4 regions of the Streptomyces sp. NPDC002623 genome follow, and region 1 is predicted to be linked to each of the others. Evidence: riboswitches for the same ligand, from Rfam matches in the RefSeq annotation. Region 1 holds a riboswitch; each other region holds the start of a gene.
What was found. Region 1 has a riboswitch for cobalamin ahead of ACWD4O_RS38425 (CbtB domain-containing protein). Riboswitches for the same ligand answer to the same signal wherever they lie in the genome.
Positions count from the first base shown of each region.

Region 2: linked by a shared signal. The riboswitch ahead of ACWD4O_RS29535 (cobalamin biosynthesis protein) and the one ahead of ACWD4O_RS38425 (CbtB domain-containing protein) in region 1 are both predicted to bind cobalamin.
Region 3: linked by a shared signal. The riboswitch ahead of metE (5-methyltetrahydropteroyltriglutamate--homocysteine S-methyltransferase) and the one ahead of ACWD4O_RS38425 (CbtB domain-containing protein) in region 1 are both predicted to bind cobalamin.
Region 4: linked by a shared signal. The riboswitch ahead of ACWD4O_RS03450 (ribonucleoside-diphosphate reductase subunit alpha) and the one ahead of ACWD4O_RS38425 (CbtB domain-containing protein) in region 1 are both predicted to bind cobalamin.

Region 1 is NZ_JBSFWB010000032.1:65,758-73,464, forward strand. Features, by position in the region: gene ACWD4O_RS38410 (oxygenase MpaB family protein) at 1-470, opposite strand, end outside; gene ACWD4O_RS38415 (acyl-CoA dehydrogenase family protein) at 480-1,658, opposite strand; gene ACWD4O_RS38420 (CbtA family protein) at 1,806-2,567, opposite strand; gene ACWD4O_RS38425 (CbtB domain-containing protein) at 2,593-2,814, opposite strand; cobalamin riboswitch at 2,851-3,007, opposite strand; gene ACWD4O_RS38430 (histidine phosphatase family protein) at 3,279-3,842, shown strand; gene ACWD4O_RS38435 (ferredoxin) at 3,902-4,276, opposite strand; gene ACWD4O_RS38440 (DUF6479 family protein) at 4,433-4,798, shown strand; gene ACWD4O_RS38445 (ATP-binding cassette domain-containing protein) at 4,827-7,214, opposite strand; gene ACWD4O_RS38450 (PAS domain S-box protein) at 7,577-7,707, shown strand, end outside.
Region 2 is NZ_JBSFWB010000018.1:62,949-70,655, forward strand. Features, by position in the region: gene ACWD4O_RS29510 (alpha/beta hydrolase family protein) at 1-203, opposite strand, end outside; gene ACWD4O_RS29515 (class II aldolase/adducin family protein) at 327-1,058, opposite strand; gene ACWD4O_RS29520 (lysozyme) at 1,235-1,999, shown strand; gene ACWD4O_RS29525 (anion permease) at 2,153-3,376, shown strand; gene ACWD4O_RS29530 (hypothetical protein) at 3,411-3,632, shown strand; cobalamin riboswitch at 3,793-3,933, shown strand; gene ACWD4O_RS29535 (cobalamin biosynthesis protein) at 4,035-5,000, shown strand; gene ACWD4O_RS29540 (cobyric acid synthase) at 4,997-6,508, shown strand; gene cobN (cobaltochelatase subunit CobN) at 6,505-7,707, shown strand, end outside.
Region 3 is NZ_JBSFWB010000056.1:24,103-31,809, reverse strand. Features, by position in the region: gene ACWD4O_RS45400 (alpha/beta fold hydrolase) at 1-679, opposite strand, end outside; partial or broken gene ACWD4O_RS45395 (bifunctional 3-(3-hydroxy-phenyl)propionate/3-hydroxycinnamic acid hydroxylase) at 688-2,243, opposite strand; gene ACWD4O_RS45390 (amidohydrolase family protein) at 2,576-3,625, shown strand; gene ACWD4O_RS45385 (hypothetical protein) at 3,873-4,469, shown strand; cobalamin riboswitch at 4,692-4,921, shown strand; gene metE (5-methyltetrahydropteroyltriglutamate--homocysteine S-methyltransferase) at 5,089-7,407, shown strand; gene ACWD4O_RS45375 (hypothetical protein) at 7,472-7,707, opposite strand, start outside.
Region 4 is NZ_JBSFWB010000002.1:167,701-175,407, forward strand. Features, by position in the region: gene ACWD4O_RS03435 (DUF3311 domain-containing protein) at 64-330, shown strand; gene mctP (monocarboxylate uptake permease MctP) at 327-1,955, shown strand; gene ACWD4O_RS03445 (GNAT family N-acetyltransferase) at 2,040-2,546, shown strand; cobalamin riboswitch at 2,599-2,734, shown strand; gene ACWD4O_RS03450 (ribonucleoside-diphosphate reductase subunit alpha) at 2,857-5,226, shown strand; gene ACWD4O_RS03455 (ribonucleotide-diphosphate reductase subunit beta) at 5,226-6,260, shown strand; gene ACWD4O_RS03460 (helix-turn-helix domain-containing protein) at 6,518-7,486, shown strand; gene ACWD4O_RS03465 (bifunctional albaflavenone monooxygenase/terpene synthase) at 7,497-7,707, opposite strand, start outside.

The DNA of each region.
Region 1 (7,707 bases):
ACGGCCTCGGGGTCGAGGCCCACCAGGCGGGCGCCGACGCGCTGTTCGGATATGTAACGGTCGGCGGTCCGGTCGGTGAGGGGGTATCCGGAGCCGCGCAGGACGTGCAGGTAGGAGTCGATCTCGGCGCAGTGCACCCACAGCAGCAGCTCGGGGTCGTCCACGCCGTACCGTTCGCCCGTCTCCGGGTCGTTCGCGGACAGCATGCGGTGGATCTTGCGGACCCGGGCGCCGGCCTGCTCGGCGGCCTCGGCGGTGCCGTAGGTCACGGTGGCGACGAAGTTCGCGGTGCGCATGAGCCGGCCCCAGGCGTCCTGCCGGAAGTCGGAGTTCTGCATGACTCCGCGGACGGCACGTGGGTGCAGTGCCTGGAGATAGAGCGCGCGGATCCCGGCGACCCACATCATCGGATCGCCATGGACCTGCCATGTCACGCTCTCGGGGCCGAACAGCCCCGGGTCGGCGGTCATACCGGCAGGCTAACGCCGTACCCGCGGCATCCCCAGCCCTATCCAGGAGATGATCTCCCGCTGGATCTCGTTGTTGCCGCCGCCGAAGGTGAAGATCACGGCGGAGCGGTAGCCCCGTTCGAGCTCGCCGTGCAGCACGGCGCCCGCGGAGCCCTCCTGGAGTGCGCCGGGGGCCGCGACGATCTCCATCAGCCAGGCGTAGGCGTCCCGGCGGGCCTCGGAGCCGTAGACCTTGACGGCGGAGGCGTCCTGGGGCGTGAGGGTGCCGTTCTGGAGGGCGCCGACCATCTGCCAGTTCAGCAGCTTGAGCGCGTCGAGCTTCACATGGGTCCGGGCCAGCCGGCGGCGCACCCAGGGCAGGTCGACGACCCGGCGGCCGTCGGCGAGCTTGGTCTCCGTCGCCCAGCGCTGCACGTCGTGCAGGGCGCGGATGGCCATCGTGCCGTGCGCGGCGAGGGTCACGCGCTCGTGGTTGAGCTGGTTGGTGATCAGCCGCCAGCCCTGGTTCTCGGGACCGACCCGCCGGGAGACCGGGACCCGGACGTTCTCGTAGTAGCTGGCGGTGGTGTCGTGCGAGGCGAGGGTGCGGATGACCGTGCAGGAGTAGCCGGGGTCGGCGGTCGGCACCAGGAGCATGGTGATGCCCTTGTGCGGCGGGGCCTCGGGGTCGGTGCGCACGGCGAGCCAGACCCAGTCCGCGGTGTCGCCGTTGGTCGTCCAGATCTTCTGCCCGTTGACCACGTACTCGTCGCCTTCGCGTACCGCACGGGTCTTGAGGGCGGCGAGGTCGGTGCCGGCGTCGGGCTCGCTGTAGCCGATGGCGAAGTCGATCTCACCGGCGAGGATCTTCGGCAGGAAGTCGGCCTTCTGCTCGTCCGTGCCGTACCGCATGATCGTCGGGCCCACGGTGTTGAGCGCCATCAGCGGCAGCGGCACGCCGGCCTGGGCGGCCTCGTCGAAGAAGACGAACTGCTCGATGGGCGTGAGGCCCCGGCCGCCGTACTCCTTCGGCCAGCCGACGCCGAGCCAGCCGTCCGCGCCCAACTGGCGGATGGTCTTGCGGTAGAAGCGTTTCGCGGCGACCGGGTCGATGTGCCGGGCGTAGGCGTTGGCCGGCACCAACTCGGCGAAGTAGGCGCGCAGTTCGGTGCGCAGCCGCAGCTGCTCGGGCGTGTGGTCGAGGTGCACGGCGCCTCCTGGCTTCCCAAGGCCGGTGTCCGGACGGTCCTGACGGCGCACACGGTAGAACGTGTTCCAGAAATTGGGAATGGGGAGCGCAACGCCAGAAGGGCCCCGGAGCAGAAGCGCTCCCGGGGCCCTTCGACCGTGCGGCGATCAGTGAGGTACCGGAGTCGGCTGGGCCGTCACCGCCGGCTTCCTGGCGGCCTCGGGAGCCAGCAGGCGCTCCGCGAGCACCCCGAAGACCAGCCCGAAGGCGGTCCACAGGGCCGCCTGCACGGCGAGGGCGGCGAGCCGGTACTGCCACAGCAGAGTCGCAGGGAAGTCCGCCGGAGCCTCGTTGAACGACGGCAGGAAGGCGTACGCCAGGCCCACGACGAGGACGAAGAACCCGCCCGCCGCCAGCGTGGCGTTCCAGTTGCCCAGGCGCGGCGCGAGACGCCTGCCCAGGACGACGGCGCCGACCGCCAGCAGCACACTGAGCACGACCATCAGGAAGTACAGCGTGGTGCGCTGGTTCAGCGTGTCGGGATCCCCGACGGCCGGCGGGTTGGCGGGGTACTTCAGGAACGGGACGACATACACCGAGACCAGCCCGGCGCCCGCCAGGAGCAGCGCGCTCGCGCGCGGCCCGAAGCGGCCGATGCGGCCGAGCGCGAAGCAGTACGCGAGGGCCGCGATGCCGCCGAAGGCGACCCCGTAGACGAGGACGCCGGTGGACAGGCCCGCGGTGGACTGCAGGGTGCGGCTGACGAGTTCCTCGCCGCCGTGCTCGTGGGCGTGCGTCTCCTCGAAGGCGATCGCCTCGTCGACGCGCGGTTCGCCCAGGAAGTAGGCGACGAAGAGGGCCACCAGGCCCGCGGCAAGTCCCGCGAGCATGCCACGGACCAGGAGGTTTCTGACAGTTGCGGAGTTCATGAGCGGATACGCTTCCTCTTCGCTGTCAGTGGCAGGGGAAGCCGAGCAGGTGGCGGGCGTCGTGCACCCACTCGTGGACGCCCTCGCCGGACACCACGGACGTGGCGCCCTGTTCGGCGCCGACGAAGTACAGCAGGACCAACATCAGGATGCCGAAGAAGACCGCCCACGGGACGATCGCCCCGATCGGCAGCTTCTCGGGGAGGGCGGTAGGGGTAGCGCTCGGCTGGACGGCGGACTGCGCCATGGCAGGACCTCCTGGGGGAACTCGCGTCCCGGCTCGGTGGTGCACAGGACGACGGTGCGGGTCTGACTCACCCGGCCCGCACCTGAGATGGGGGCCCGGCACACAGTGGCGCGACCGTGCCGGGCTTCCACCGGCTTCCGCTTGTCCGTCGTCGATGTCGATTTCGTCGAGGACCGTACCGCGAAAGTGCAGATCCGGCCAAGGGCGCACGGACGGGGTACGGGAGCGGGACCGCCGGCCCGTCCGGCAGGATGACCTCCGATGACGGGTGCGGAACTGCGGGCGCGGCCCGGTCGCGCGGGGCCGGAGGCCGCCGAACACCGGCGGGTCGAGGGCGTGTTGTCGGCCCGCGCCGCCCACCGGGCCACGACGGACCCGCGGCTGCCCGCCCGGGTTCCGACACGGCCGGCGCCCGTCCCGGTCATGTGCCGGATGCCGCACGGGACACGAGAGAAAGGCGTCGCATGACGAGCAGGCTGGTCCTGGTCTCCCCCGCGCTCACCGCCGCCCTGCGCGAGGCGCGGTTCGACGACGGCGGTCCGCTCGACGACGTCGGGCGGCGGCGGGCCCGGGCGGCCGCCGGGACGCTGCCGACGGCCGAGCGCGTCTGGACGTCGCCCACCGTGCGCTGCCGCGAGACGGCCGTCGCACTGGGCCTCGACGCGGTGGACGCGCCCGGGCTGGCGGCGCTGGACGCGGGCCGCTGGCGGGGCGAGGCGCTGGCGGACGTGGGGGCTCGGGAGCCGGACGCGCTGGCCGCGTGGCTCACGGACCCCACGGCCGCGCCGCACGGCGGGGAGTCGGTGCGGGCGGTGTGCGAACGGGTGGCCGCCTGGCTCGACACGGCCGCGCTGCAGCCGGGGCGGACCGTGGCCGTCGCCGAGCCCGAGGTCGTCCGGGCCGCGGTGGTACGGGCGCTGGGAGCGCCGGAGTCGGCGTTCTGGCGCACTGACGTGCCGCCGCTGACGGCCGTGGAGCTCAGCGGCCGGTCGGGGCGCTGGAACGTACGGATGGGCAGCCCGCTCTGAGACGTCCGCCGTGAGTCGCCCCTGCGAGGTGTCCGCCGCGAGGGCGCCTGCGCGCGGTCTCAGCCCAGCGTGGCGAGAAAGTCCGTGCAGGTCGCGGCGCAGGCGCGGCAGGCGGCCGCGCCCTCCTCGGCTCCCGGATGCTTGTCGAAGACATGGGCGCACTCCAGGCAGACGGTCCGGCACCACTCCAGCTGGGCGCGGATGCCGGCCTCGTCCATCCGGTTGTCCTCGGACAGCACCCGGCAGGTCGCGTCGCACACCTCCGCGCACATGATGCCCTTGCGTCGCACGAGTTCGTCTCGTTCGGTCCCCTCCGGGTCCACGAGGCTCGCCCGCAGCGCACAGGTTCGCGCACATTCGGTGCACGCCTGCGCGCAGGCGAAGCGGTCCTCCAGGAATCGGAAGAGTTCCTGTTGGGATGTCGTCGAAGTCACCCCCGGCGGGTAGCCGGTAGGAGCGGCGCCAAACCCGCCCGGCAGCAGCGACGTCTGCCGGACGCCATGCGTGAGGTTCCGTCGACGGGGAGTCACGTCTCCGGACTGGTCCCGGAATGGCGGGTTCATGACCCGTTACGGGGGTATTCGGCTGATATGACTACCGCAAGCATGCAGCTGGCCGCCGCGAGCGGCCTGCTCAGTCTCGTGATGTTCGTCGTCGGCATGGCCGTGCTGGCCGTGCTGGCCGGCGGCTTCTGGCTGGGCGCGCGTGTCAAGTCGCGTGAGCCGGACCGGCCGCGCCCCGAGGAGCAACCGCAGCTGCCGCCGGGCGGCGCGGTGCGTGAGATCCGCGAGAACCGCGAGCCCGACGAGGTTCCTCGGACCCCGAAGGGGGGCCGCCCCCTCACCCCGTACGAACTGAGCAACATGCAGACCCGGGCGAGCACGGACCAGAAACGCCCGCGCTGGAGCCGCGGCAGCAGCGGCTCGTTCGGCGGCGGCGGCCTGGGAGCCCACTGATCACCGGGCTCCCCCTCGCCCGCGCCGGTCAGGCGCCGACGTAGGCCGCCAGGTGCTCCCCGGTGAGGGTGGGACGGGCGGCGACGAGGTCGGCAGGCGTGCCCTCGAAGACTATCTTTCCGCCGTCGTGGCCGGCGCCGGGGCCGAGGTCGATGATCCAGTCGGCGTGCGCCATGACGGCCTGGTGGTGCTCGACGACGATGACGGACTTGCCGGAGTCGACGAGCCGGTCCAGCAGGCCGAGCAGTTGTTCGACGTCGGCGAGATGGAGACCGGCGGTCGGCTCGTCGAGGACGTAGACGCCGCCCTTGTCGCCCATGTGGACGGCCAGCTTGAGCCGCTGCCGCTCGCCGCCGGACAGGGTGGTGAGCGGCTGGCCGAGGGTCAGGTAGCCGAGCCCGACGTCGGCGAGCCGGTCGAGGACGCGGTGCGCGGCCGGGGTGGCGGCCTCGCCGGCGGCGAAGAACTCCTCGGCCTCGCTCACCGACATCGCCAGCACCTCGCTGATGTCCCGGCCGCCCAGGCGGTATTCGAGGACGGCAGGCTGGAACCGCTTCCCCTCGCAGTCCTCGCACATCGTGGCGACCGTCTGCATGATCGCCAGGTCGGTGTAGATGACACCGGCACCGTTGCAGGTGGGGCAGGCGCCCTCGGAGTTGGCGCTGAACAGCGCCGGCTTCACCCCGTTGACCTTGGCGAACGCCTTGCGGATCGGATCGAGCAGTCCGGTGTAGGTCGCCGGGTTGCTGCGTCTGGAGCCGCGGATCGGGCTCTGGTCGACCGACACCACGCCCTCCCCGGCGGGCACCGACCCGTGCACGAGCGAGCTCTTGCCCGATCCGGCGACGCCGGTGACCACGCAGAGCACACCCAGCGGGAGGTCGACGTCCACGCTCCGCAGGTTGTGCGTCGTCGCGCCGCGGATCTCCAGCGTGCCGCTCGGCTTGCGCACCTCGTCCTTCACCGCGGCCCGGTCGCCGAGATGGCGGCCGGTGACCGTGTCGGCGTCCCGCAGCCCCTCCACGGTGCCCTCGAAGCACACGGTTCCGCCGGCCGTGCCGGCGCCCGGGCCGAGGTCGACGACGTGGTCGGCGATCGCGATGACCTCCGGCTTGTGCTCCACGACGAGCACGGTGTTGCCCTTGTCCCGCAGCCGCAGCAGCAGGTCGTTCATCCGCTGGATGTCGTGCGGGTGCAGGCCGATGGTGGGCTCGTCGAAGACGTAGGTGACGTCGGTGAGCGAGGAGCCGAGGTGGCGGATCATCTTGACGCGCTGCGCCTCGCCGCCGGACAGCGTGCCCGAGGGCCGCTCGAGCGCGAGGTAGCCGAGGCCGATCTCCACGAACGAGTCGAGGGTCTGCTGGAGCGCGGTGAGCAGCGGCGCCACCGACGGCTCCTCGAGCGCGCGCACCCATTCGGCCAGGTCACGGATCTCCATCGCGCAGGCGTCGGCGATGCTGATCCGCTCGATCTTCGAGGACCTGGCGCCTTCGCTGAGCCGGGTGCCGTCGCAGTCGGGGCAGGTGGTGAAGGTGACGGCCCGCTCCACGAAGGCCCGGATGTGCGGCTGCATCGCCTCCTTGTCCTTGGACAGGAACGACTTCTGGATCTTCGGGATCAGGCCCTCGTAGGTGAGGTTGATGCCATTGACCTTGATCTTGACCGGTTCCCCGTAGAGGAAGGCGTGCAGCTCCCGCTTGGTGTACCTGCGGATCGGCTTGTCCGGGTCGACGAAGCCGGACTGGGCGTAGAGCTGCACGGTCCACTGGCTGTCCGACTTCCAGCCGGGGATGGTGAACGCGCCCTCGGACAGCGACTTGGAGTCGTCGTACAGCTGGGTGAGGTCGATGTCGGAGATCGAGCCGCGGCCCTCGCAGCGGTTGCACATGCCGCCGGTGCGCTCGTAGGTCGCCTTCTCGGCCTTGGTCCGGTCCCCGCGCTGGACGGTGATCGCACCGCTGGCCCGGACCGAGGCCGTGTTGAAGGAGTACGCGCTGGGCGGTCCGATGTGCGGCTTGCCGAGCCGGCTGAAGAGGATGCGCAGCATCGCGTTGGTGTCGGTGGCGGTGCCGACGGTGGAGCGGGGGTCGGCGCCCATCCGCTGCTGGTCGACGGTGATCGCGGTGGTCAGCCCGTCGAGGACGTCGACCTCGGGCCGCGCCGGCGTCGGCATGAAGCCCTGCACGAACGCGCTGTAGGTCTCGTTGATCAGCCGCTGCGACTCCGCGGCGATGGTGTCGAACACCAGGGAGCTCTTGCCCGAGCCGGAGACCCCGGTGAACACCGTCAGCCGGCGCTTCGGGATCTCGATGCTGACGTCCTTGAGATTGTTCTCGCGCGCGCCGTGCACCCTGATCAGGTCGTGACTGTCGGCGAGGTGCAGCTCAGGCGACTGCGCCTCCGCTCTTCTGGCCATGATCGTCTTCTCTCCGTCCGTGCCGCCCGGCTTGCTCCGACCAACCTAGGCGGGACCCGGGGGTGAGCGCTTCTCGAATACTGATCGGCCCCTGATCGGGTCCTGACCGGTTCGGTGACGTTCAGGTTCGGACAGGGGGCGGACAGTAAACGACAACGCGGAGCGAGGGCGGGCCGGAGGCGCTGAGATGGCCTGATTCGTCATGCAGGATGAGGTGGAAGATGGCCGACGTGATGCGGGCGGAACCGGCGCGGCGCGCGGGTGCGGGGGCGGGCGTTGCGCAGCAGGGCGTTCAGCAGAGCGCCCAACCGATCATGAAGCAGAACGTTAAGCAGAACGTGAAGCAAAGCGTCAAACAGCGTGTGAAGCGAAGCGTGAAGCAGCGGGCCGAGCAGAAACGGTGCGGCTGTGGGGCGCCCGCGCCGGAGGCTGCGGTCGGCGGGGCCGAGGAGCGGTTCCGGGGGCTGCTGGAGGCGGCCCCGGACGCCATGGT
Region 2 (7,707 bases), on a different contig from region 1:
GGACGCAGGGCGGCCAGGTCGCGGGTGAGGGTGATCTGTCCGGCGGCCGTGCCGTGCACGGTGAGCCGGGGTTCGGTGGGCAGCGGCCGGCCGGGCGGCGCCTTCAGGGCGGCGTCGCTGGCGAACCGGCCGACGGCGACGCCGGCCGCGCCGGCGGCCAGGGCTGCGGTGACGGCGGCGGCCGTCGCTCTGACAGTGCGCACGCGTCCAGTGTCCTGGCCATCCCTGCGAGCGGCCAGTGGTGCGGTCGGCGAGAGTGACGGGGGCCGGTGGGCAGCAGGGTCGGGGCCGGTGGGCAGCAGGGTCGGGGCCGGTGGGGAGCAGGGTCAGGGCCGCTGCCCGTATCCCCGGAGCCGCTCCCCCGCCTGCGCCACCTGTTCCTCCGTCAGGAGGGTGGGGTTCCGGCCGGGCAGCGACGAGGCCGTCAGCCACAGGCGGCACATCCACTCCAGTTGGGCCGTGCGGTCATAGGCCTGGTCGAGGGTGGTGCCGTAGGTGAGCGTGCCGTGGTTCTGCAGCAGGCAGCCGGTGCGGTCCGCAAGGGCCTGGAGCATGTTCTCGGCCAACTCCGCGGTGCCGTACGTGGCGTAGGGGGCGACCCGGACGGGTCCGCCGAGCGCGGCCGCCATGTAGTGGACGCGGGGGAGCTCCGTGACGAGGGTGGAGACGGCCGTGGCGTGCACCGCGTGGGTGTGGACGACCGCGCCGGCGTCGGTGGCGCGGTAGACGGCGAGGTGCATGGGCAGTTCGCTGGTCGGGACCAGGCCGCCGAGCACCTGACGGCCGGTGAGGTCGACGCCGGTGAGGTCGTCCGGGGCGAGCCGGTCGTAGGGCACGCCCGACGGTGTGACCAGCACGGTGTCGCCGACCCGCACCGAGACGTTGCCGGAGGTGCCGACGACCAGTCCGTCGGTCACGGTGCGGCGGGCCGTCGTCACGAGCGCCTCCCAGGCGCGGGCCTCCTCGGGGACCGCACGCCTCCGCGGCCGCTCCGCCGCACCCCGTGCGCCGTCTCCGGAGTCCCGGGCGTCCTCCTGCTCGCGCCGCTGCTCAGCCATGCCGCACTCCCCCTCTTGAGGTGATTTGGCCGGAGATCGACGAACACCCACCGATATTCGTGGATCTTCCTCTAGCCTCTGGTTCGTTTTCGTTTCGTGCACGCCGCCGTTCCGGGGGAATCATGGCTCGCGCCCACGCTCCATCGCCCACGCCGTCCACGCCCTCCTTGCCGTCCTTGCCGTCCTTGCCGTCCTCGCTGTCCACGCCGTCCTCGCGTCGCCGCGGCCTCGCATGGGCGGCCTGTGCCGTGGCGCTCGCCGCCGCGGGGACCGCGCTCGCCCAGGCGCCCGCCCGTGCGGCGGAGCAGCCGAGGGGGCATGACGTCTCGTCCCACCAGAAGACCGTCGACTGGCCGCGGGCGAAGGCCGCGGGGGCGGGGTTCGTCTACGTCAAGGCGACCGAGTCCACCTCCTACCGCAACCCGTACTTCGAAGCGCAGTACGAGGGCGCCGGCGCGGTCGGGCTGCTGCGCGGCGCGTACCACTTCGCGCTGCCGGACAAGGGCTCGGGCAAGGCGCAGGCCGCGCACTTCGTCGGCAACGGCGGCGGCTGGAGCGCGGACGGCCGGACCCTGCCGCCCGCCCTCGACATCGAGTACAACCCCTACGGCGGCTCGAACAGGTGCTACGGCCTGACCGAGGCGCAGACGGTGGCCTGGATCCGGGCCTTCAGCGACGAGGTGCACCGGCTCACCGGCCGTCGCCCGGTGATCTACACGACGACCCACTGGTGGAACCTCTGCACGGGCGGCAGCAGCGCCTTCGCCGCGGATCACGCCCTGTGGATCGCCCGTTACCGGTCCGCCGACGCGGGCGCCCTGCCGGCCGGATGGTCGGCGTGGACCTTTTGGCAGTACGCCGACAGCGGCAGCCTGCCGGGTGACCAGAATCTCTTCAACGGCTCCGCCGACCGGCTGCAGAGCTTCGCGCAAGGGGACTAGCCGTGCGGCGTCTGTGCCGCCGGCGGCACAGGGAAGAAACGGAGCCCCGCCCCTGCCCTACTGGACACCACCAAGCCCCCTCCAGTTCACCTTCCGTTCATTCAGGTTACTTACGTTCAACCGGCCGATTACTTCGAACGAATGCCTGGGTAAATGGAAAGCTTCTCGCTGATCCTCGCGATTGTGGTCGTAACCGCACTTGCGTTCGATTTCACGAACGGTTTCCACGACACCGCCAACGCGATGGCCACGACCATCTCGACCGGTGCACTCAGACCCAAGGTCGCGGTGGCCATGTCCGCCGTGCTCAACCTCGTCGGCGCGTTCCTCTCCGTGGAGGTCGCCAACACGATCTCCAAGGGGCTCGTCGACGAGACCGGCATCCGGCCCGAGGTCATCTTCGCCGCCCTGGTCGGCGCCATCCTCTGGAACCTGCTGACCTGGCTGGTGGGCCTGCCCTCCAGCTCCTCGCACGCCCTCATGGGCGGCCTGATCGGCGCCACCATCGCCTCGGCCGGCATGGGCGCGGTGCACGGCGACGCCCTGGTCACCAAGGTCCTGATCCCGGCGATCGCGGCCCCGATCGTCGCGGGCATCGCGGCGTTTCTGGCGACCCGCCTCTCCTACACCCTCGGCAAGAAGGCCGACGGCAAGGCCGCGGCGAAGGGCTACCGCGCCGGCCAGATCGCCTCGGCCGGCCTGGTCTCGCTCGCCCACGGCACGAACGACGCGCAGAAGACGATGGGCATCATCACCCTCGCCCTCGTGGCCGGCGGCGCCGTGGCCCCCGACTCGGACCCGCCCACCTGGGTCATCCTCTCCGCGGGCCTCGCCATCGCGCTCGGCACCTACCTCGGCGGCTGGCGCATCATCCGCACCATGGGCAAGGGCCTGACCGACCTCCAGCCACAGCAGGGCTTCGCCGCCCAGACCAGCGCGGCCACGGTCATCCTGGCCTCCTCCCACCTCGGCTTCTCCCTCTCCACCACCCACTCGGTCTCCGGTGCGGTGATGGGCGCGGGGCTCGGCCGCAAGGGCGGAGTGGTCCGCTGGTCGACGGCGACGCGGATGTTCGTCGCGTGGGGCCTGACGCTGCCGGCGGCGGCCCTGGTGGGTGCGCTGGCCGAGTCCGTGACCGACCTGGGCGACTGGGGCACCGCGGTGGTCGCGATCTTCCTGGTGGCCTCCAGCGCGGCGATCTGGAAGATCTCGCGGCGCGAGGTCATCGACGCCTCGAACGTCAACGGGACGGAGGAGCCGGCGGCGATCCCGACGGCGGCCCCGGTCGCCGACAGCCTGACGGCCACCATCCCGTCCCCCGCCGCCACCGCCTCCGCCACCGCCACGGCCACCGAGCCCACGGCCCCGGCCGTCTGAGCCCGCGCACCCGGTACGAAGGAAGAGAAACAGCATGAAGATCGACTGGGCGGCCCTGGGCTCCGTCTTCGGCGTCAGCCTCGTGGTCACCGTGGGCCTGGTGGCTCTGTTCACCCTGGGCGTCATGGGTCTGTCGCGGCAGGAACGCGCAACGGCGGAGGGCGGCTCGGCCACCCTCGCGGTGACGGGCGCGTACGCGTGCTTCGTCGCCTGCGCGGCCGCGGTGGCCTACGGGATCTCGCTGATCGTGGTCTGACGCCCGGCCGACGGCACTCACCGCCCTGTGCGGCTCTCGCGAGGAGCCGCACGGGGCGGTCCGTTTTTTCCTCCGGGAGCCGTGCGCGAGTGACGGCCGTCGTGGCAGCGGTGTGGGGTTCTGCACACTCTCCCTGTGCAGGTCAACGGCAAGTTGACGGCCGTTCCGGGCCCGTGGTGGACTGCCGGAGCCATCAACGGCGGTAGGAGAGGAAGCCGGTGCGAATCCGGCGCGGTCCCGCCACTGTCACCGGGGTAGTAAGCCCCCGGGAGCCAGGAACTCTCCCCGCCGGTCTAGTCGAACCAGGGCGCGGACACCCTGAGTGAGGACATATCGCCATGCTCGCTGGGCCGTTGAGGTACCGCACCGGTTCGCTGCCCGACCCCACGGCCGGCTGAGCCCGTGCGTGCCGATCGCGTCTTCGCGTACGGCGCCGCCGCCGGCCTCCTCGGCGATCTGATCCTCGGCGATCCCCGCCGGGGGCATCCGGTCGCCGCGTTCGGGCGGGCCGCGGGTGGCGTGGAGCGGGTGTTGTGGCGGGACCATCGGGGGTGGGGCGCTCTGCACACCCTCGTGTGCGCCGGGAGCGCCGTCGCGTTGGGGGCTGCCGTCTCGCGCGGCGGACGGTCCTCCACCGCCGTCTCCGTCGTCCTCACCTCCGCCGCCACCTGGGCCGTCGTCGGGGGCTCCTCCCTCGTCCGCGAGGCGCGGGGCATCGGGCGGGCCCTCGAAGCGGGTGACGTCGACGCCGCGCGGGAGCGGCTGCCGCATCTGTGCGGGCGGGATCCGCAGTCGCTGGACGCGGACGGGATCGCCCGGGCCGTGGTGGAGTCCGTCGCCGAGAACACCTCCGACGCCGTCGTGGGGGCGCTGGTGTGGGGGGCCGTCGGCGGGGTGCCGGGGCTGGTCGGGTTCCGGGCCGTCAACACCCTGGACGCCATGGTCGGGCACCGGTCGCCGAGATATCTGCGCTTCGGGTGGGCCTCCGCTCGGCTCGACGACCTGGCCGGGTGGCCGGGGGCTCGGCTGACCGCTGTGCTCGCCGCCGTGGCCGGGGGCGATCCGCGCGGGGCCGTTCGGGCCTGGCGGGCGGACGCGGGCAGGCATCCCAGTCCCAATGCCGGACCCGTCGAGGCGTCGTTCGCCGGGGCGCTCGGCGTGCGGCTGGGCGGGACCCTGTCGTACGGCGGCCGGGTCGAGCACCGGCCCGTGCTCAACGGGGCGGCCGGGCGGCCCGTCGTCGCCCGGGACATCGAACGGGCCGCGCGGCTCTCCCGCCGGGTCGGTCTGCTCGCGCTCGGCGTGACCGTCGCCGCGCGCACCCTCGCCACGACGGTGAACGCGAAAGCGAAGGGGCGTACTTCATGACGGGCGGCGGTCTTCTGGTGGCCGGCACGACCTCCGATGCCGGCAAGAGTGTCGTCACGGCCGGGATCTGCCGGTGGCTGGTGCGGCAGGGGGTGAAGGTCGCGCCCTTCAAGGCCCAGAACATGTCCCTGAACTCGTTCGTGACCAAGGAAGGCGCCGAGATCGGGCGGGCGCAGGCCATGCAGGCCCAGGCCTGCCGGGTCGAGCCGACCGCGCTCATGAATCCCGTGCTGCTGAAGCCGGGCGGCGAGCAGAGCAGTCAGGTCGTGCTGCTCGGGAAGCCCGTCGGGGAGCTCAGTGCCCGTGGGTATCACGGGGGGCGGCAGCAGAAACTCCTGGGAACCGTTCTCGACTGTCTCGCCGAGTTGCGGGGCACGTATGACGCGGTGATCTGTGAGGGGGCCGGCTCTCCCGCCGAGATCAATCTTCGGCGGACCGACATCGTCAACATGGGGATCGCCCGGAATGCCGGGCTTCCCGTCCTCGTCGTCGGTGACATCGATCGTGGCGGGGTCTTCGCGTCCTTCTTCGGGACCGTCGCGCTTCTGTCCCCCGAGGATCAGGCGCTCGTCGCCGGATTCCTCGTCAACAAGTTCCGCGGCGACGTCTCCCTGTTGGAGCCGGGGCTCGACATGCTGCTCGGGCTCACCGGGCGGCGGACCTACGGGGTGCTGCCGTTCCGGCACGGGCTCGGGATCGACGAGGAGGACGGACTGCGCGTTTCGCTGCGCGGCACCGTGCGTGAGTCGAACACCGCCCCGCCCGTCGGCGAGGACGTGCTGCGGGTCGCCGTCTGCGCGATACCGCTCATGTCCAACTTCACCGACGTGGACGCGCTCGCCGCCGAACCCGGTGTCGTCGTGCGGTTCGTGGACCGGCCGGAGGAGCTCGCCGACGCCGATCTCGTCGTCGTGCCCGGCACCCGGGGCACGGTCCGGGCCCTGGAGTGGCTGCACGAGCGCGGGCTGGCCGCGGCCCTGCTGCGCCGGGCGGCGGAGGGCCGGCCGATCCTCGGGATCTGCGGCGGCTTCCAGATCCTCGGCGAGCGCATCGAGGACGACGTCGAGAGCCGCCGGGGCCGGGTCGACGGACTCGGACTGCTGCCCGTCCGGGTGCGGTTCGCCCGGGAGAAGACCCTCACCAGGCCGGTGGGCGAAGCCCTCGGCGAGACGGTCGACGGCTACGAGATCCACCACGGGGTCGCCGAGATCCTGGGCGGAACCCCCTTCCTGGACGGCTGCCGGGTCGGACAGACCTGGGGCACGCACTGGCACGGCTCGCTGGAGTCGGACGGGTTCCGGCGGGCGTTTCTGCGCGAGGTGGCGGCCGCCGCGGGCCGCCGGTTCGTGCCCGCCCCCGACACCTCTTTCGCCGGGCTGCGCGAGGAGCAGCTCGACCGGCTCGGCGACCTGATCGAACAGCACGCGGACACCGACGCGCTCTGGCGGCTCATCGAGTCGGGCGCGCCGCAAGGACTGCCTTTCATTCCACCGGGAGCGCCCGCATGAGCACAGTGTTGTTGTTGTCGACCGCCGACACGGATCTGCTGGCGGCCCGGGCCGCCACGAGCGCCGCGTACCGCATCGGCAACCCGACCCGCGTCGACGTCGCCGCCGAGCTGCCCGCGCTGCTCGACGGCGCCGACCTCGCCGTCGTCCGGCTGCTCGGCGGGAAGCGGGCCTGGGAGGACGGGCTCGCCGCGCTGAAGGCGTCCGGCATCCCGACCGTGCTGCTGGGCGGCGAGACCGTGCCGGACGCGGAGTTGATGGCCGAGTCGTCCGTACCGGCCGGCGTGGTGGCGGAGGCGCTGCGCTATCTCGTCGAGGGCGGTCCCGCCAACCTGACCGAGCTGGCCCGGTTCCTGTCCGACACCGTGCTGCTGACCGGCGAGGGGTTCGTCGAGCCGCAGAAGATGCCGGAGTACGGCGTGCACGGGGAACGGCCGTTCGTCGATGGGCGGCCGACCGTGGGCGTGCTCTTCTACCGGGCCCACGAACTCAGCGGCAACACCGGCTTCGTGGACACCCTGTGCGACGCGATCGAGTCGAAGGGCGCCAACGCCCTTCCCGTGTACTGCGGTTCGCTGCGCGGTGCGGACCCCGCGCTGTACGAGATCCTCGGCCGGGCCGACGCCCTGGTCGCCACCGTCCTCGCCGCCGGCGGTACGCACGCCTCGCAGGCCTCGGCCGGCGGCGACGAGGAGGCCTGGGACATCGGGGCGCTCGCCGACCTCGACGTGCCGGTACTGCAAGGGCTGTGCCTGACGTCGTCGCACGCCGCGTGGATGGCCTCCGACGCGGCCGTGTCCCCCATGGACGCGGCCATGCAGGTCGCCATCCCCGAGTTCGACGGCCGGCTGATCACGGTCCCCTTCTCCTTCAAGGAGCAGGGCCCGGACGACGTTCCGGTGTACGTCGCCGACCCCGAGCGGGCCGCACGCGTCGCCGGGATCGCCGTACGGCACGCGCAGTTGAAGCACACGCCGAACGCCGAGAAGAAGCTGGCGCTCGTCTTCACCGCCTATCCGACCAAGCACTCGCGGGTCGGCAACGCGGTCGGACTCGACACGCCCGCTTCGGCGGTCCGGGTGCTGGACGCGCTCAAGGACGCCGGTTACTCGCTCACCGAGTACCCCGACAACGGGGACGAGTTGATCCACCGGCTCATCAACGCCGGTGGCCACGACGTCGAATGGCTCACCGAGGAG
Region 3 (7,707 bases), on a different contig from region 1:
TGAAGTCCATCTTCCACAGCGTGCGCAGCGCGTTCGGGCCGGAGGGGCGGCGCAGCGGCGGAGCCGCGATCACCTCGGGATCGATGCTGGCCGCATAGCGCGCGTCGATGACGGCGTCGGGCACGTCGGCGGCGTTGAAGACGAGGTGGTTGCGGATGAACTTCTCCAGTTTGAGGCGCGAAGGCCCGTCCCCGGAGTAGTAGTTGAGCAGGCTGTTGAGGCCGGGGGTGGGCAGTGCGCGGGTGGTGCCGATGCCGCCGGGGCCCATGAGAACCATCCGCCCGACCCGGTCGGGGGTGTCCAGGGCGAGGCGCAGGGCGCAGGCGCCGCCGTAGGAGTTGCCGACCAAGTGGGCCTTCTCCAGGCCGAGTTCGTCGAGCAGGCCGCGGATGAGGTCGGCGAGGTACCCGAAGGGGTCGGCGCCGTCCATGCCCTTGGTGCTGCGACCGTAGCCGGGCAGGTCGGGGACGATGACCCGATGGGCCTTGGCCAGCTCGGCGATGTTGCGGAAGTAGTTGGAGACGCCGGAGGCGCCGGGGCCGCCGCCGTGCAGCAGCAGGACGGGCAGGCCGTCACCGGTCGGGTCACCGGTCCCACCGGTCTCCGCGACGAAGATCTTCTTGCCCGCGACGTCGAGCAGGGACTCCTGCATGGGCGGCGGTGCGGTGTGCGTGGTCATGGCGTTCCTCAGCTCACGGTCGAGGCGATGGCTTGCGATGCCGGTGCGAAACCGGCCGGGGGCGGCGGGAGTGGGGCGCCCTGGGGAGCGGCGGCGTAGACATAGGCGTCCGGGCGCAGGGCGAGCGTGGCCACGCGGTGCTGTGTCATCCAGGCGAGCAGCACGCCGTCGCTGTCGACGATCGCGCCCTCGGCCGGGCGGGAGCCTGCGGGCAGGACGGTCAGCGAGGGGGTGCCGCAGCGGTCCCACGGGGACTGCGCGGCGGGCAGGCCTCCGTGCAGGAGCAGCCAGCGACCGCCGAGCACATCGTCCAGCCGTACCCGCCCGCCGTCGGGGCCGGTGACCCAGGGCTGGGGGATCTGGCGTCCGGAGGCCTTCGTGCGCGGGCGGGCCAGAAATCCCTCGGCGTAGCGGGCGACCGGTATCCAGTGCGCGTCCACCAGCCGGCCGCTGACGGCGGACATGCGGCGGACGGCGTGCAGCACGGTGTCCCGGGCACGGGCGAGGGGCAGCCGCCGTTCGGTGATGATCTTCCCCGTGAACACGGCCCGCCGGGTGATCTCCTTGACGTGCGGCTTGCGTTCGGCCTCGTAGGAGTCGAGGACGCGGTCTCGGGCAGTTCGCCGCGCAGCACGGCGGCGAGCTTCCAGCAGAGGTTGGCCGTGTCCCGCACCCCGGCGGCCATGCCCTGACCGATCCACGGCGGCATGGCGTGGGCCGCGTCGCCCGCGAGGAAGACCCTGCCGACGCGGAAGCGGGCGGCGAAGCGGACGTGGTGGCTGTAGACGGTGGCCCGCAGGATCTTGATCTGGTCCCGGCCGATCCCGTACCTGGCCACCATGGCATGGATCGCGTCGTCGGTGGTCAGGTGCTCCTCGTCGTCGCCGGGCAGGATCGGGAACTCCCAGCGGTGGTGGCCGAGGGGGGTCGGGCAGTCGACCGCGGGGCGGGCGGGGTCGCAGCGGAAGCGCAGCCGGTCGTGGTCCGGCCAGGGCTTGAGCATCTCGGTGTCGACGACCACCCAGCGGTCCTCGTACGTCCGTCCCTCGTAGCCCACGTTCAGCTGGGCGCGGGTGAGACTCGAGCCGCCGTCGGCCGCGATCACGTACTTCGCGCGCACCCGCCGTACGGAGTCGTCGGCGGTCCCGACCACCGTCAGCTCCACCCCGTCGGCGTCCTGGCGCAGCCGCAGGCACTCGTGCCGCAGCAGGATCTCGACGCCGGGATAGCGGTCGACGCCGTCGCGCAGGACCTGCTCCAGCGCGGGCTGGTAGAGGAACATCTGCGGCGGGTGGCCGTGTCCGCGCGGCGAGGGGCAGGCGCTGAGGAAGGTGCGGCCGCGCGCGTCGACGAAGTCCAGCGGCCGCTCGGCCAGCATGTCCTCCTTAAGCCGGTCCGCCAGCCCGATCCGCTGCCAGATCCGGATGACCTCCTCGTCGGTGGAGATGGCCCGCGCCCGGGAGTAGATCTCCGCGTCGCGCTCCAGCACGAGCACCCTCAGTCCCAGCGCTCCCAGCAGGTTCGCCGCGGTCACGCCGGTGGGCCCGTACCCGATCACCGCCACGTCGTACGCAGTGCCCCCGCCGCAGTCCGCGGCTCCGACCTCAGCTCCGACCTCGGCTCTTTCCTTGGCTCTTTCCTTGGCGCTGACATGGCTCACCAGGCCACCTCGCTGTCTTCCATCGGCTCATTGTTGTAGCGTTTACTACAATTGGAATGTTCGCTACGCTAATCCGGCCGGCGGAGACGGTCAAGAGTCGGCGCGGGTGCGCCGCATCCACACCCGCATCCGAGGCCACTCGTCGAGCCCGTCGGCACGCGGCGTGGCCTGCGGCCGGAAAGACTGGATCGACGTCGCCTCGACCTGCTCACCCCAGAAAGCCGAGAGACCTCCTCATGACCACCGCACCCCGCCGGATCGACGTCCATCAGCACGTCATCCCGTCCTTCTACCGCGACGCCCTCGCCAAAGCAGGCATCGCCGAGGCGGGCGGCCGCGCCCTGCCCGACTGGAGCCCCGAGGCCGCCCTGGAGCTGATGGACCTGCTGCGGGCCGAGACGGCGATCCTCTCCGTCTCCACCCCGGGCACCGGCTTCCTCACCCACCCCGGCGAGGCCGCCGACCTGGCCCAACGACTCAACGACCACTCGGCGTCCGTCGCCGCCGAACACCCCGACCGCTTCGGGTGGTTCGCCACACTGCCCATGCCCGACATCGACGCGTCGGCGCAGGAGGCGGAGCGGGCCCTCGCCCGGCTCGGGGCGGACGGGGTCACCCTGCTCGCCAACAACCAGGGCGCCTACCTGGGCGCCGAGGGCCAGGACTCACTGTGGCGCGTGCTCGACGAGCACGGCGCCGTCGTCTTCGTCCACCCCGCCGAACTCCCCGCACCCGCCGTCGACGGAATCCCCCCGTTCGCCGCCGACTTCCTCCTCGACACCACCCGCGCCGCCTACCTCCTGGTCCGCAACGGCATCCCGCGCCGCCACCCGAACATCCGCTTCGTCCTCAGCCACGCCGGCGGCTTCGTCCCTTACGCCTCGCACCGCATGGCCGTCGCCATCGCCGCCGACACCGGACGCAGCCCCCTCGACACCCTGGACGACCTGCGCGACTTCTACTACGACACCGCTCTCTCCGCCAGCCCCGCCGCCCTGCCCACCCTGCTCGCCTTCACCCGCCCCGGACACGTCCTGTTCGGCAGCGACTGGCCCTTCGCCCCCACCCCTGCCTCCCAGTACTTCGCCAACGGACTGGACAGCGGCGTGGACCCCCACACGCTGACAGCCGTCAACCGCACCAACGCCGAAGCTCTCTTCCCCCGCCTGGCCACGAAGCCGGCCGGGCCGGCGCCGGCCCGGCCGCTCCCCGTGCGGCTGCGCCAGTCCGCCCGACGGGCCGGCGCCCGCCTCTTCTACAAGCTCATCCAGCCCGGAACCCACTGAGAGCCCGACCGCCGCCGCGCACCCGATGCCCCCGGAGACAGCCGATGCCCAGACGGCCGTCGCCACCGGCGGCGGGCGGAGTTGCCGAGGATCCGCCGGTCTCTCCGGATTCCGCGAGCTGACGACTCGTCAACTACCTCTGAGTCACGGCCACTTTACTGACCGGGTGGGGCAATTGGCGGCAAGCGGTGGTCTACTGAGGTACATGCCCCTTTTGGACGATGAGCGGGAAGCTCTCATCATGGGTGTGGCCATCGCAGGAGGCGGGTCGGCGCTCCTCCTCGTCGGCGGGCTCATCTGGGGATTCCCGTGGCAGGTGATCCTGCTCGTGGTGGCTTTCACGGTCGTGCTCGGGGTCGCGATCTCCGCCATGACATTGGCCGAGGTACGGCGTGACGCGGAGCGGCAGGCGCGCAGCCGCGCGATGCTGACCGCCTGGGCGGGCCGCAACGGAGGGCGTTGCGAAACAGACTTGGCCGCGCTCACCACCGACGGGGAGCAGTGGAAGCTCCCCGCGAGCCCGCTCTTCCGCGGCGAAGTGCTGGCCGTGGTGCACCGGGACGGCGTCGAGGTGGGCATCGCCTGCTCCATCGTCGACGACGGCCTCGAGGGCGGAAACAGCTGGTACACGGCGATCCTGGTCCGCCTCACCGAGGAGCGGCCGCCGACCCGACTGCACCGCCGGGAGATACGCCGACTGGATCTGCCGCCGGGCGTGGTGTCGGTGGAGACGGGTCGCCAGGAGCTGTGCGTGCGGTACGTAGGCTGGCCCGACGCGTCGCCGGTGCTGGACACGCGGGTCGACGCCGCCGTCCGCCTGGCGGCGAGCCCGCAGGAGGCGTGACGCCGACGCGTCCGCGCCCCCGGCCCCGGCCCCCGCTCCGGCCCGCGAGTCGCCCCGGTTCTTCACTGCTGTCGGCCGTACGACCAGGGCCGGGCAACCCGGGCGGAGGGAGACGCGGGGGCGCGTTTCCCTCCCCCGATCCGTTCCACACGCGTCCGCCATGTGGCCCACGCCACCATCCGAATGCCGGACACCACGGGCCGCATCCCTGACGGTCGCCGTACGGTGGCTGGTGCAGCTGGTTCGCCCCGTCCGCCAGGCGGGATGCGTCGCAAGAGGGAACCCGGTGGGAATCCGGGACTGCCCCGCAGCGGTGAGCGGGAACGACCGCCGTCATACGCACTGGGTCCACGCAGGGCCTGGGAAGCGACGGCCAGTAGGTGTCTCGTACGACTTCGTACGACACAGACGTGCCCGCGAGTCCGAAGACCTGCCAACTGCCCGCACCCGAACCACTCGTGTGCGGACATCCCGGTGACCTCGTGGGCGGGTCGGCGTACCTACCAGGCGGACGACCGCGCCGTACCTTGCGCAGTCGGTCTCCGTCCGGTTCGTCACCCCTTCGCGCTCGCGTCCCGTCCCCGGGATCTCAGGGATTCATCTCGCGAAGGAGATCTCCGTGACCACCAAGCCCGCAGCCGCGGCAGCACGGGCCACCGTGTACGGCTACCCCCGCCAGGGCCCGAACCGGGAACTGAAGAAAGCCATCGAGGGCTACTGGAAGGGCCGCGTCACCGCCGACGCCCTCCGGACCGCCGCCGCCGAACTGCGTGCCGACAACTGGCGGCAGATCGCCGAGGCCGGCATCCACGAGGCGCCCACCGGCGACTTCTCGTACTACGACCACGTCCTGGACACCACCGTCATGGTCGGCGCGATCCCCGACCGCCACCGGGCGGCCGTCGATGCGGACGCCCTGGACGGCTACTTCGCCATGGCGCGCGGTACCCAGGACGTCGCGCCGCTGGAGATGACCAAGTGGTTCGACACCAACTACCACTACCTCGTCCCCGAGTTGGGCCCGGACACGGTCTTCACGACCGACTCCACCAAGCAGGTCGCCGAGCTGGGCGAAGCCCTTGCCCTCGGGCTCACCGCCCGTCCCGTCCTGGTCGGCCCGGTCACCTATCTGCTGCTGGCCAAGCCTGCCCCCGGCGTGGCGGCGGACTTCGACCCGCTGACCCTGCTGGACCGTCTGCTCCCGGTGTACGCCGAGGTCCTCGCCGACCTGCGGGCGGCGGGCGCGGAATGGGTGCAACTCGACGAGCCCGCCCTCGTCCAGGACCGCACCCCGGCCGAGCTCAACGCCGCCGCCCGCGCCTGCCGCGACCTCGGGGCCCTCACCGACCGGCCCAAGCTGCTGATCGCCTCCTACTTCGACCGGCTGGGCGAGGCCCTGCCCGTCCTGGCCAAGGCTCCCGTCGAAGGGCTCGCCCTGGACTTCACCGACACCGCCGCAGCCAACCTCGACGCGCTGGCAGCCGTGGGCGGGCTGCCCGGCAAGCGTCTGATCGCCGGTGTCGTCAACGGCCGCAACATCTGGATCAACGACCTGTCGAAATCCCTCGCCCTGCTCGGCACCCTGCTCGGCCTGGCCGACCGGGTCGACGTGGCCGCCTCCTGCTCCCTGCTGCACGTCCCCCTCGACACGGCCGCCGAACGGGACGTCGACCCGCAGATCCTGCGCTGGCTCGCCTTCGCGAAGCAGAAGACCGCCGAGATCGTCACCCTCGCCAAGGGGCTGACCCACGGCACCGGTTCCATCTCGGCGGAACTGACCGCGAACCGGTCCGATCTGGCCTCCCGCGTGAACTCCCCCGTCACCCACGACCCTGCCGTCCGGGCCCGCGCCGAGGCCGTCACCGATGCTGACGCCCGCCGCTCCCAGCCCTACGCCGAACGGGCCGCGGCCCAGCGCACCCACCTCGGCCTGCCGCTCCTGCCGACCACCACCATCGGCTCCTTCCCGCAGACCGGCGAACTGCGCACCGCCCGCGCGGACCTGCGGGCCGGCCGGATCGACACGGCCGGCTACGAGGAGCGGATCAGGGCCGAGATCCAGGAGGTGATCGCCTTCCAGGAGAAGACCGGCCTGGACGTCCTGGTGCACGGCGAGGCCGAACGCAACGACATGGTCCAGTACTTCGCCGAGCAGCTCACCGGCTACCTCGCCACCCAGCACGGCTGGGTGCAGTCCTACGGCACCCGCTACGTCCGCCCGCCGATCCTGGCGGGCGACGTCTCCCGCCCCGAGCCGATGACCGTGCGCTGGACGACCTACGCCCAGTCCCTCACCCCACGCCCGGTCAAGGGCATGCTCACCGGCCCGGTCACCATGCTCGCCTGGTCCTTCGTCCGCGACGACCAGCCCCTCGGCGACACCGCCCGCCAGGTCGCCCTCGCCCTGCGCGACGAGGTGAACGACCTTGAGACGGCGGGCACTTCGGTCATCCAGGTCGACGAGCCCGCCCTGCGCGAGACGCTGCCGCTGCGCGCCTCCGACCACCCCGCCTACCTCGCGTGGGCGACGGAGGCGTTCCGGCTGACGACGAGCGGCGTCCGTCCGGACACCCAGATCCACACCCATATGTGCTACGCCGAGTTCGGCGACGTCGTCCAGGCCATCGACGACCTCGACGCCGACGTCATCAGCCTGGAGGCCGCCCGTTCCCACATGCAGGTCGCCCGCGAACTCGCCGCCCACGGCTACCCCCGCGAGGCCGGCCCCGGCGTCTACGACATCCACTCCCCGCGCGTCCCGAGCGTGCAGGAGGCGGCCGAACTGCTGCGCACCGGCCTCGAGGCCATCCCCGCCGAACGGCTGTGGGTCAACCCCGACTGCGGCCTGAAGACCCGCGCCTGGCCCGAGACCCGCACCTCGCTGGAGAACCTCGTCGCCGCCGCCCGCACGGTCCGCGGCGAGCTGACCGCGTCCTGACCGACCGTCCCGAGAGCCGGGGCGCCACGAGCGCCCCGGCCCCCACTCGGGTCCGGCCGAGGGCTCAGGAGCAGAAGTCGGCGATCGTGCGGGTGAGGATGTCGGTCAGGCGGTCCAGCGAGGCGAGGCCGACGTACTCGGTCGCCGCGTGGGCGCGCTCGCGGACCGCCCCTGGGTGATGGAGCCCGCCGCCTTCCTGCCCGACCTCGTCTGGAGCGGCAAGCACCCGACCGTCCCGCTGCGGCAGCTTCCCCGCGGGCAGCGCGCACGCCGCGTCTTCACCGTCGTACGCCGCGGCCG
Region 4 (7,707 bases), on a different contig from region 1:
CCCTTACATTGCCTGCGCATTACAACGGTGATCAAGGCGATCAGCGAGGGGATGGAGCCGCCGATGTCAGATGCCCCGGAAGTGCCGAAGGAGCCGGTGGTGACGCCTGTGCGCGTCGTCATCGCCCTGTGTCTGTTCGCGCCGTTCGTGGCGATGCTGTGGGTGGGTTCGTACGCGAAGGTCGATCCGGCGTTCATCGGGATCCCCTTCTTCTACTGGTACCAGATGCTGTGGGTGCTGCTGTCCACCGCGCTCACGGTGACCGCGTACAAGCTGTGGCAGATCGACCAGCGCGGCCGTAGGACCCGGAGCGGGGGTGCGGCGGAATGAACGACGGCGTGAACGGCGTGGCACTCGCCGTCTTCATCTTCTTCTTCCTGGCCGTCACGGCCATGGGCTTCCTGGCCGCGCGCTGGCGCAAGGCCGAGAACGAGAACAGCCTCGACGAATGGGGCCTGGGCGGCCGGTCGTTCGGCACCTGGGTCACCTGGTTCCTGCTCGGCGGCGACCTCTACACCGCGTACACCTTCGTCGCCGTCCCGGCGGCGATCTACGCGGCGGGCGCGGCCGGCTTCTTCGCGGTGCCCTACACGATCCTCGTCTACCCGCTGATCTTCACGTTCCTGCCCCGCCTGTGGTCGGTCTCCCACAAGCACGGCTATGTGACGACCTCCGACTTCGTGCGCGGCCGCTGGGGCTCGAAGGGCCTGTCGCTGGCGGTCGCCGTCACCGGCATCCTGGCAACGATGCCATACATCGCGCTGCAGCTCGTGGGCATCCAGGCGGTGCTCGACGTGATGGGCGTCGGCGGCGGCGAGGACACCAACTGGTTCGTGAAGGACCTGCCGCTGCTGATCGCGTTCGGCGTGCTGGCCGCCTACACCTACTCCTCGGGCCTACGGGCCCCCGCGCTGATCGCGTTCGTGAAGGACACGCTGATCTACATCGTCATCGCGGTGGCGATCATCTACATCCCGATCAAGCTCGGCGGCTTCGACGACATCTTCGCCAAGGCGGGCGAGGCGTTCAGCCAGACCAACCCGGCGACGGGCAAGCCGCGCGGCGCGCTGGCGCCGGGCGAACCCGGTCAGTGGACCTACGCGACGCTGGCGTTGGGCTCGGCGCTCGCGCTGTTCATGTACCCCCACTCGATCACGGCGACGCTCTCCTCCCGCAGCCGTGAGGTGATCCGCCGCAACACCACGATCCTGCCGCTGTACTCCCTGATGCTGGGCCTGCTCGCGCTGCTCGGCTTCATGGCGATCGCCGCCGGGGTCAAGGTCACCAACGGGCAGCTGGCCATCCCGCAGCTGTTCGAGGACATGTTCCCGGCCTGGTTCGCGGGCGTGGCGTTCGCGGCGATCGGCATCGGCGCGCTCGTGCCGGCGGCCATCATGTCGATCGCGGCCGCGAATCTCTTCACGCGCAACATCTACAAGGACTTCATCAAGCCGGACGCGACGCCCGCGCAGGAGACCAGGGTCTCCAAGCTGGTCTCGCTCCTGGTGAAGGTGGGGGCCCTGGTCTTCGTCCTCACCATGGACAAGACCGTCGCCATCAACTTCCAGCTGCTGGGCGGCATCTGGATCCTGCAGACCTTCCCGGCCCTGGTCGGCGGCCTCTTCACCCGCTGGTTCCACCGCTGGGCCCTGCTCGCCGGCTGGGCGGTCGGCATGCTCTACGGCACGGTCGCCGCGTACGGCGTCGCCTCCCCGACCCAGAAGCACTTCGGCGGCTCGTCGAAGGAGATCCCGGGCCTCGGCGAGATCGGCTACATCGGCCTGACGGCGTTCGTCCTGAACGTCGCCGTCACGGTGGTCCTGACCTTCGCCCTGAAGGCGCTCAAGGCTCCGGAAGGCATCGACGAGACCAAGCCGGAGGACTACACGGCGGACGCCGGCGACCCGGGCGTCCAGAAGGAACTGCCCCCGGCGACGGCGAACGCCGGTCACTGACCCGAGGAACCGGGCGAAGCACGCGGAGGGCCGTCGGAGACATCCGGCGGCCCTCCGCCCTGTGCGTGTCGCACACTGCCTGGCATGGACATCCACATCCGGGCAGTACGACCCACCGAGCACGACGCCCTCGGCGAACTCACGGCCCGCGCCTACCTGGACGACGGGCTGCTCGACTTCGGCGAGAGCGACGAGTACCTCCACGAGCTGAGGGACGTCGCGAAACGTACGGCCGCCGCCGAGGTGCTGGTCGCCGTGGAGGGCGACGCGGTCCTCGGCGGAGTGACCTTCGTCCCCTCGGGGGGTGCGATGGCCGACATCGCGCGCCCCGGCGAGGCCGAGATACGGATGCTGGCGGTCGCGCGCGAGGCGCGCGGCCGCGGCGCGGGCGAGGCCCTCGTGCGGGCCTGCCTCAACCGGGCGCGGGCCGCGGAGGGCTGCACGGCCGTCGTCCTGTCGACCCAGCGCACCATGGCGGCCGCCCACCGCATCTACGAACGTCTCGGTTTCGTCCGCACACCAGAGCGGGACTGGAATCCCCTGCCGCACCTGGACGACATCACTCTCCTCGCCTACAAGTTGACGCTCTGAAACCAGCGCGACACAACATCTGGGGGTGACACGACAGCCGGGCACAAGATGTATGCTCATGCTCGCTGTCGCCGCAGGGGAATCCGGTGCGAATCCGGAACTGTCCCGCAACGGTGTACACGCGTGCATGTCCACCCATATGTGCACGCCTGTTCAGTCCGAGGTCCTGCCGACAGCGCGCCCGGCCGTCCCGGTCCGGGTGCCCTGACGTCCGGGCCTCGCGGAGTGGGCCGGTGGACGCGACGCCCCGTGCGCTCGTGTGCTGCCCTGCCCTCCGCCAGGCCCCCTGCCGAGCGAGGGAGAGCCTCACGTGACCATCGCGCCAGCCGACCCGGTTTCAGTCTTCGAGCTGGAGACCGACGGTCCCGGGAACGCGTTGCTGCGGACCCTGACCGAGCTGACCGCCGACCTTCCCGACGCCGCCCCCGGCCGGGTCGCCGCCGCCGCCCTGCGCGGCCGGTCCTCGCGGGCCGACGAGGCGGAGCTGCGCGAGCTGGCGACGGAGGCGGCCGCCGGTCTGATCTCCGAGGACCCCGCCTACTCGAAGCTGGCCGCCCGGCTGCTGACCATCAGCATCGCCGCGGAGGCCGCCTCCCAGGGGGTCACGTCGTTCACCGCCTCGGTCGCCGTCGGCCACCGCGAGGGTCTGATCGCGGACCGCACCGCCGAGTTCGTGCGCGTCCACGCGGCCCGTCTCGACGCGCTGATCGACACGACCGCCGACGACCGCTTCGGCTACTTCGGGCTGCGCACTCTGCACAGCCGCTATCTGCTGCGGCACCCGATCACCCGCAAGGTCGTCGAGACGCCCCAGCACTTCCTGCTGCGCGTCGCCGCCGGCCTGGCCGAGGACGACAGCACGCGTGCGCTGGACGAGGTCGCCGCGCTGTACGGGCTGATGAGCCGCCTGGACTACCTGCCGTCCTCCCCCACGCTCTTCAACTCCGGCACCCGGCACCCCCAGATGTCGTCCTGCTACCTCCTCGACTCCCCGCTGGACGAGCTGGACTCCATCTACGACCGCTACCACCAGGTCGCCCGTCTCTCGAAGCACGCCGGCGGCATCGGGCTGTCGTACTCCCGGATCCGCAGCCGCGGTTCGCTGATCCGCGGCACCAACGGGCACTCCAACGGCATCGTGCCGTTCCTGAAGACCCTGGACGCCTCGGTCGCCGCCGTGAACCAGGGCGGCCGGCGCAAGGGCGCGGCCGCGGTCTACCTGGAGACCTGGCACTCCGACATCGAGGAGTTCCTGGAGCTGCGGGACAACACCGGCGAGGACGCCCGCCGTACGCACAACCTGAACCTCGCGCACTGGATCCCGGACGAGTTCATGCGGCGCGTGAACGCGGACGAGCAGTGGTCGCTGTTCTCGCCCTCGGACGTGCCCGAGCTGGTCGACCTGTGGGGCGCGGAGTTCGAGGCCGCGTACCGCAAGGCCGAGCGGGACGGGCTCGCGAAGAAGACCATCCCGGCCCGTGACCTGTACGGCCGCATGATGCGCACCCTCGCGCAGACCGGCAACGGCTGGATGACCTTCAAGGACGCCGCCAACCGCACCGCCAACCAGACGGCCGAGCCGGGTCACGTCGTGCACTCCTCCAACCTCTGCACGGAGATCCTGGAGGTCACGGACGACGGCGAGACGGCCGTGTGCAACCTGGGTTCGGTGAACCTCGGCGCGTTCGTCGACCCGGCGGCCGAGGACGGCGACGGCATCGACTGGGAGCGGCTGGACGCGGCCGTCCGCACCGCCGTCACCTTCCTCGACCGGGTCGTCGACATCAACTTCTACCCGACCGAGCAGGCGGGCCGCTCCAACGCCCGCTGGCGGCCGGTCGGTCTCGGCGCGATGGGCCTGCAGGACGTCTTCTTCAAGCTGCGGCTGCCGTTCGACTCCGCCGAGGCCAAGGCCCTGTCCACCCGGATCGCCGAGCGCATCATGCTGGCCGCGTACGAGGCCTCCGCCGACCTGGCCGAGCGCAGCGGCCCGCTGCCCGCCTGGGACAAGACCCGTACCGCTCGCGGTGTGCTGCACCCCGACCACTACGGCGTCGAGTTCACCTGGCCGGAGCGCTGGGCGGCGCTGCGGACGCGGATCGCGGCGACGGGCCTGCGCAACTCGCTGCTGCTCGCCATCGCGCCGACCGCCACCATCGCGTCCATCGCGGGCGTGTACGAGTGCATCGAGCCGCAGGTGTCCAACCTGTTCAAGCGCGAGACGCTGTCCGGTGAGTTCCTCCAGGTCAACTCCTACCTGGTGAACGAGCTGAAGGAGCTCGGCGTCTGGGACGCCCGCACCCGTGAGGCGCTGCGCGAGTCCAACGGCTCGGTGCAGGAGTTCGCGTGGATCCCGGCCGAGGTCCGCGCCCTGTACCGGACGGCGTGGGAGATCCCGCAGCGCGGCCTGATCGACATGGCGGCCGCCCGTACCCCGTACCTGGACCAGGCGCAGTCGCTGAACCTGTTCCTGGAGACGCCGACCATCGGCAAGCTCTCCTCGATGTACGCGTACGCCTGGAAGTCGGGCCTGAAGACGACGTACTACCTGCGCTCGCGTCCGGCGACCCGGATCGCCCGCGCCGCCCAGGCGCAAGCCCCGATTCCCGTACAGGCGACCCCTGAAGACGCGGTCGCCTGCTCTCTTGAGAACCCCGAGTCCTGCGAGGCCTGCCAGTAATGTCCACCGCCCCCGAAAAGACCGAAAAGGCCGAGAAGAACCTGCTCGACCCGGGCTTCGAGCTGACGCTGCGTCCGATGCGCTACCCGGACTTCTACGAGCGCTACCGGGACGCCATCAAGAACACCTGGACCGTGGAGGAGGTGGACCTCCACTCGGACGTGACGGATCTCGCGAAGCTGTCACAGGGCGAGCAGCACATGATCGGCCGGCTGGTCGCGTTCTTCGCGACGGGCGACTCGATCGTGGCGAACAACCTCGTGCTGACGCTGTACAAGCACATCAACTCCCCCGAGGCGCGGCTCTACCTGAGCCGTCAGCTGTTCGAGGAGGCCGTCCACGTCCAGTTCTATCTGACGCTGCTGGACACCTATCTCCCCGACCCCGAGGACCGGGCGGCCGCCTTCGACGCGGTGGAGAACATCCCCTCCATCCGCGAGAAGGCCGAGTTCTGCTTCAAGTGGATCAACGAGGTCGAGAAGCTGGACAGCCTGCAGACCCAGGCCGACCGCCGCCGCTTCCTGCTCAACCTGATCTGCTTCGCCGCGTGCATCGAGGGCCTGTTCTTCTACGGGGCCTTCGCGTACGTCTACTGGTTCCGCAGCCGGGGCCTGCTGCACGGCCTGGCGACCGGCACCAACTGGGTGTTCCGCGACGAGACGATGCACATGAGCTTCGCCTTCGAGGTGGTCGACACGGTCCGCAAGGAGGAGCCGGAGCTCTTCGACGACCAGCTCCGGCAGGAGGTCACCGACATGCTGCGGGAGGCCGTCGAGGCCGAGCTGCAGTTCGCCCGTGACCTGTGCGGCGACGGCCTCCCGGGGATGAACACCGACTCCATGCGGCAGTACCTGGAGTGCGTCGCCGACCAGCGTCTGGCACGGCTCGGCTTCGCCCCGGTGTACGGCTCGGAGAACCCGTTCTCCTTCATGGAGCTGCAGGGCGTTCAGGAGCTGACCAACTTCTTCGAGCGCCGTCCGTCGGCGTACCAGGTAGCGGTGGAGGGCACCGTCGACCTGGACGAGGACTTCTGATTCTTCCGGGTCTCCCGGCTCTCGCGGTTCTCCTGAGCCTCCCGGATCTGCCGGTCGGCGCGCCTGTCGCGCACGATGCCGACCACGGACGGGAGGATCAGGAGAACCATGATCCCGAGGACCATGAGCATTCCGATCAGGCTTTCCAGCTGGTTTGTGTTCATGGACACCACTGTCCTGCCTGAGACTCCTGACCGGGAGTGGCAGGACTGCCGTACACCTTCAAATTCCTGCCACTCCAGTGGCACACTGGCAAGATGCTGAAGAACGTGGTCGCCGTCCTCCTAGACGGTGTGCATCCCTTCGAGCTCGGCGTCCTGTGCGAGGTGTTCGGCCTCGACCGCAGCGACGGGGGGCTGCCGGCGTACGACTTCGCCGTCGTGTCGGCGGAGGGCCCGGTCCTGAGCACCCATGTCGGCGGACTCACCGTCTCCACGCCGTACGGCCTCGACCGGCTGGAGGAGGCCGACCTGATCGCCGTGCCGGCCTCGGACGCGAACGTCGAGCGGGAGTATCCGCCCGAACTGCTCGCCGCCCTGCGCCGGGGCGTGGACCGGGGCGCCCGGGTGCTCAGCGTCTGTTCGGGCGTCTTCGTGCTGGGCGCGGCGGGGCTGCTCGACGGGCGGCGCTGCGCGGCGCACTGGCGGCATGCCGATCTGCTGGCCCGCCGCTATCCGCGGACGACCGTCGAGCCGGACGTCCTCTACGTCGACGAGGACCCGGTGATCACCTCCGCCGGCACGGCCGCCGGGATCGACGCGTGTCTGCACCTCGTGCGCAAGGAGCAGGGGCCCGAGGTGGCCAACGGCATCGCGCGGCGGATGGTCGTACCGCCGCACCGGGACGGCGGACAGGCGCAGTACGTCGCACGGCCGCTGCCCCGGTCGGCGTGCGACACGGTCGGCGGGGTGCTGGTGTGGATGGAGGCGCATCTCGACCAGGAGATCACGGTCGAGCAGCTCGCGGAGCGCGCCCACATGTCCCCGCGCACCTTCGCCCGCCGCTTCCAGCAGGAGACGGGCACCACCCCCTACCGGTGGCTGCTGCGCCAGCGGGTGCTGCTGGCACAGCACCTGCTGGAGGCGACGGACGAGACGGTGGACGCGATCGCCTGGCGGGCCGGCTTCGGCACCGCGGGAGCCCTGCGCCATCAGTTCGTGCAGGCGTTGGGGACGACCCCCAACGCCTACCGACGCACGTTCCGCGGCCCGCAGGCAGTCGCCTGAGCCGCGGCTCTCACCCGGGTATCGCCCGCAGCAGCAGCCTGCGCGGCCGCAGCGTGATGCCGACGTGCGTCCGGGAGTCGGAGCCGGGCGCCGGCTCGAAGCGGAACGCGGACGCCACCACGGCGGCGATCAGCGTCAGCTCGGCCATCGAGAAGTGGTCGCTCGGGCACTTCCGGTTGCCGACGCCGAACGGCGTCATGGCGTATTTCGGCACCTCCGGG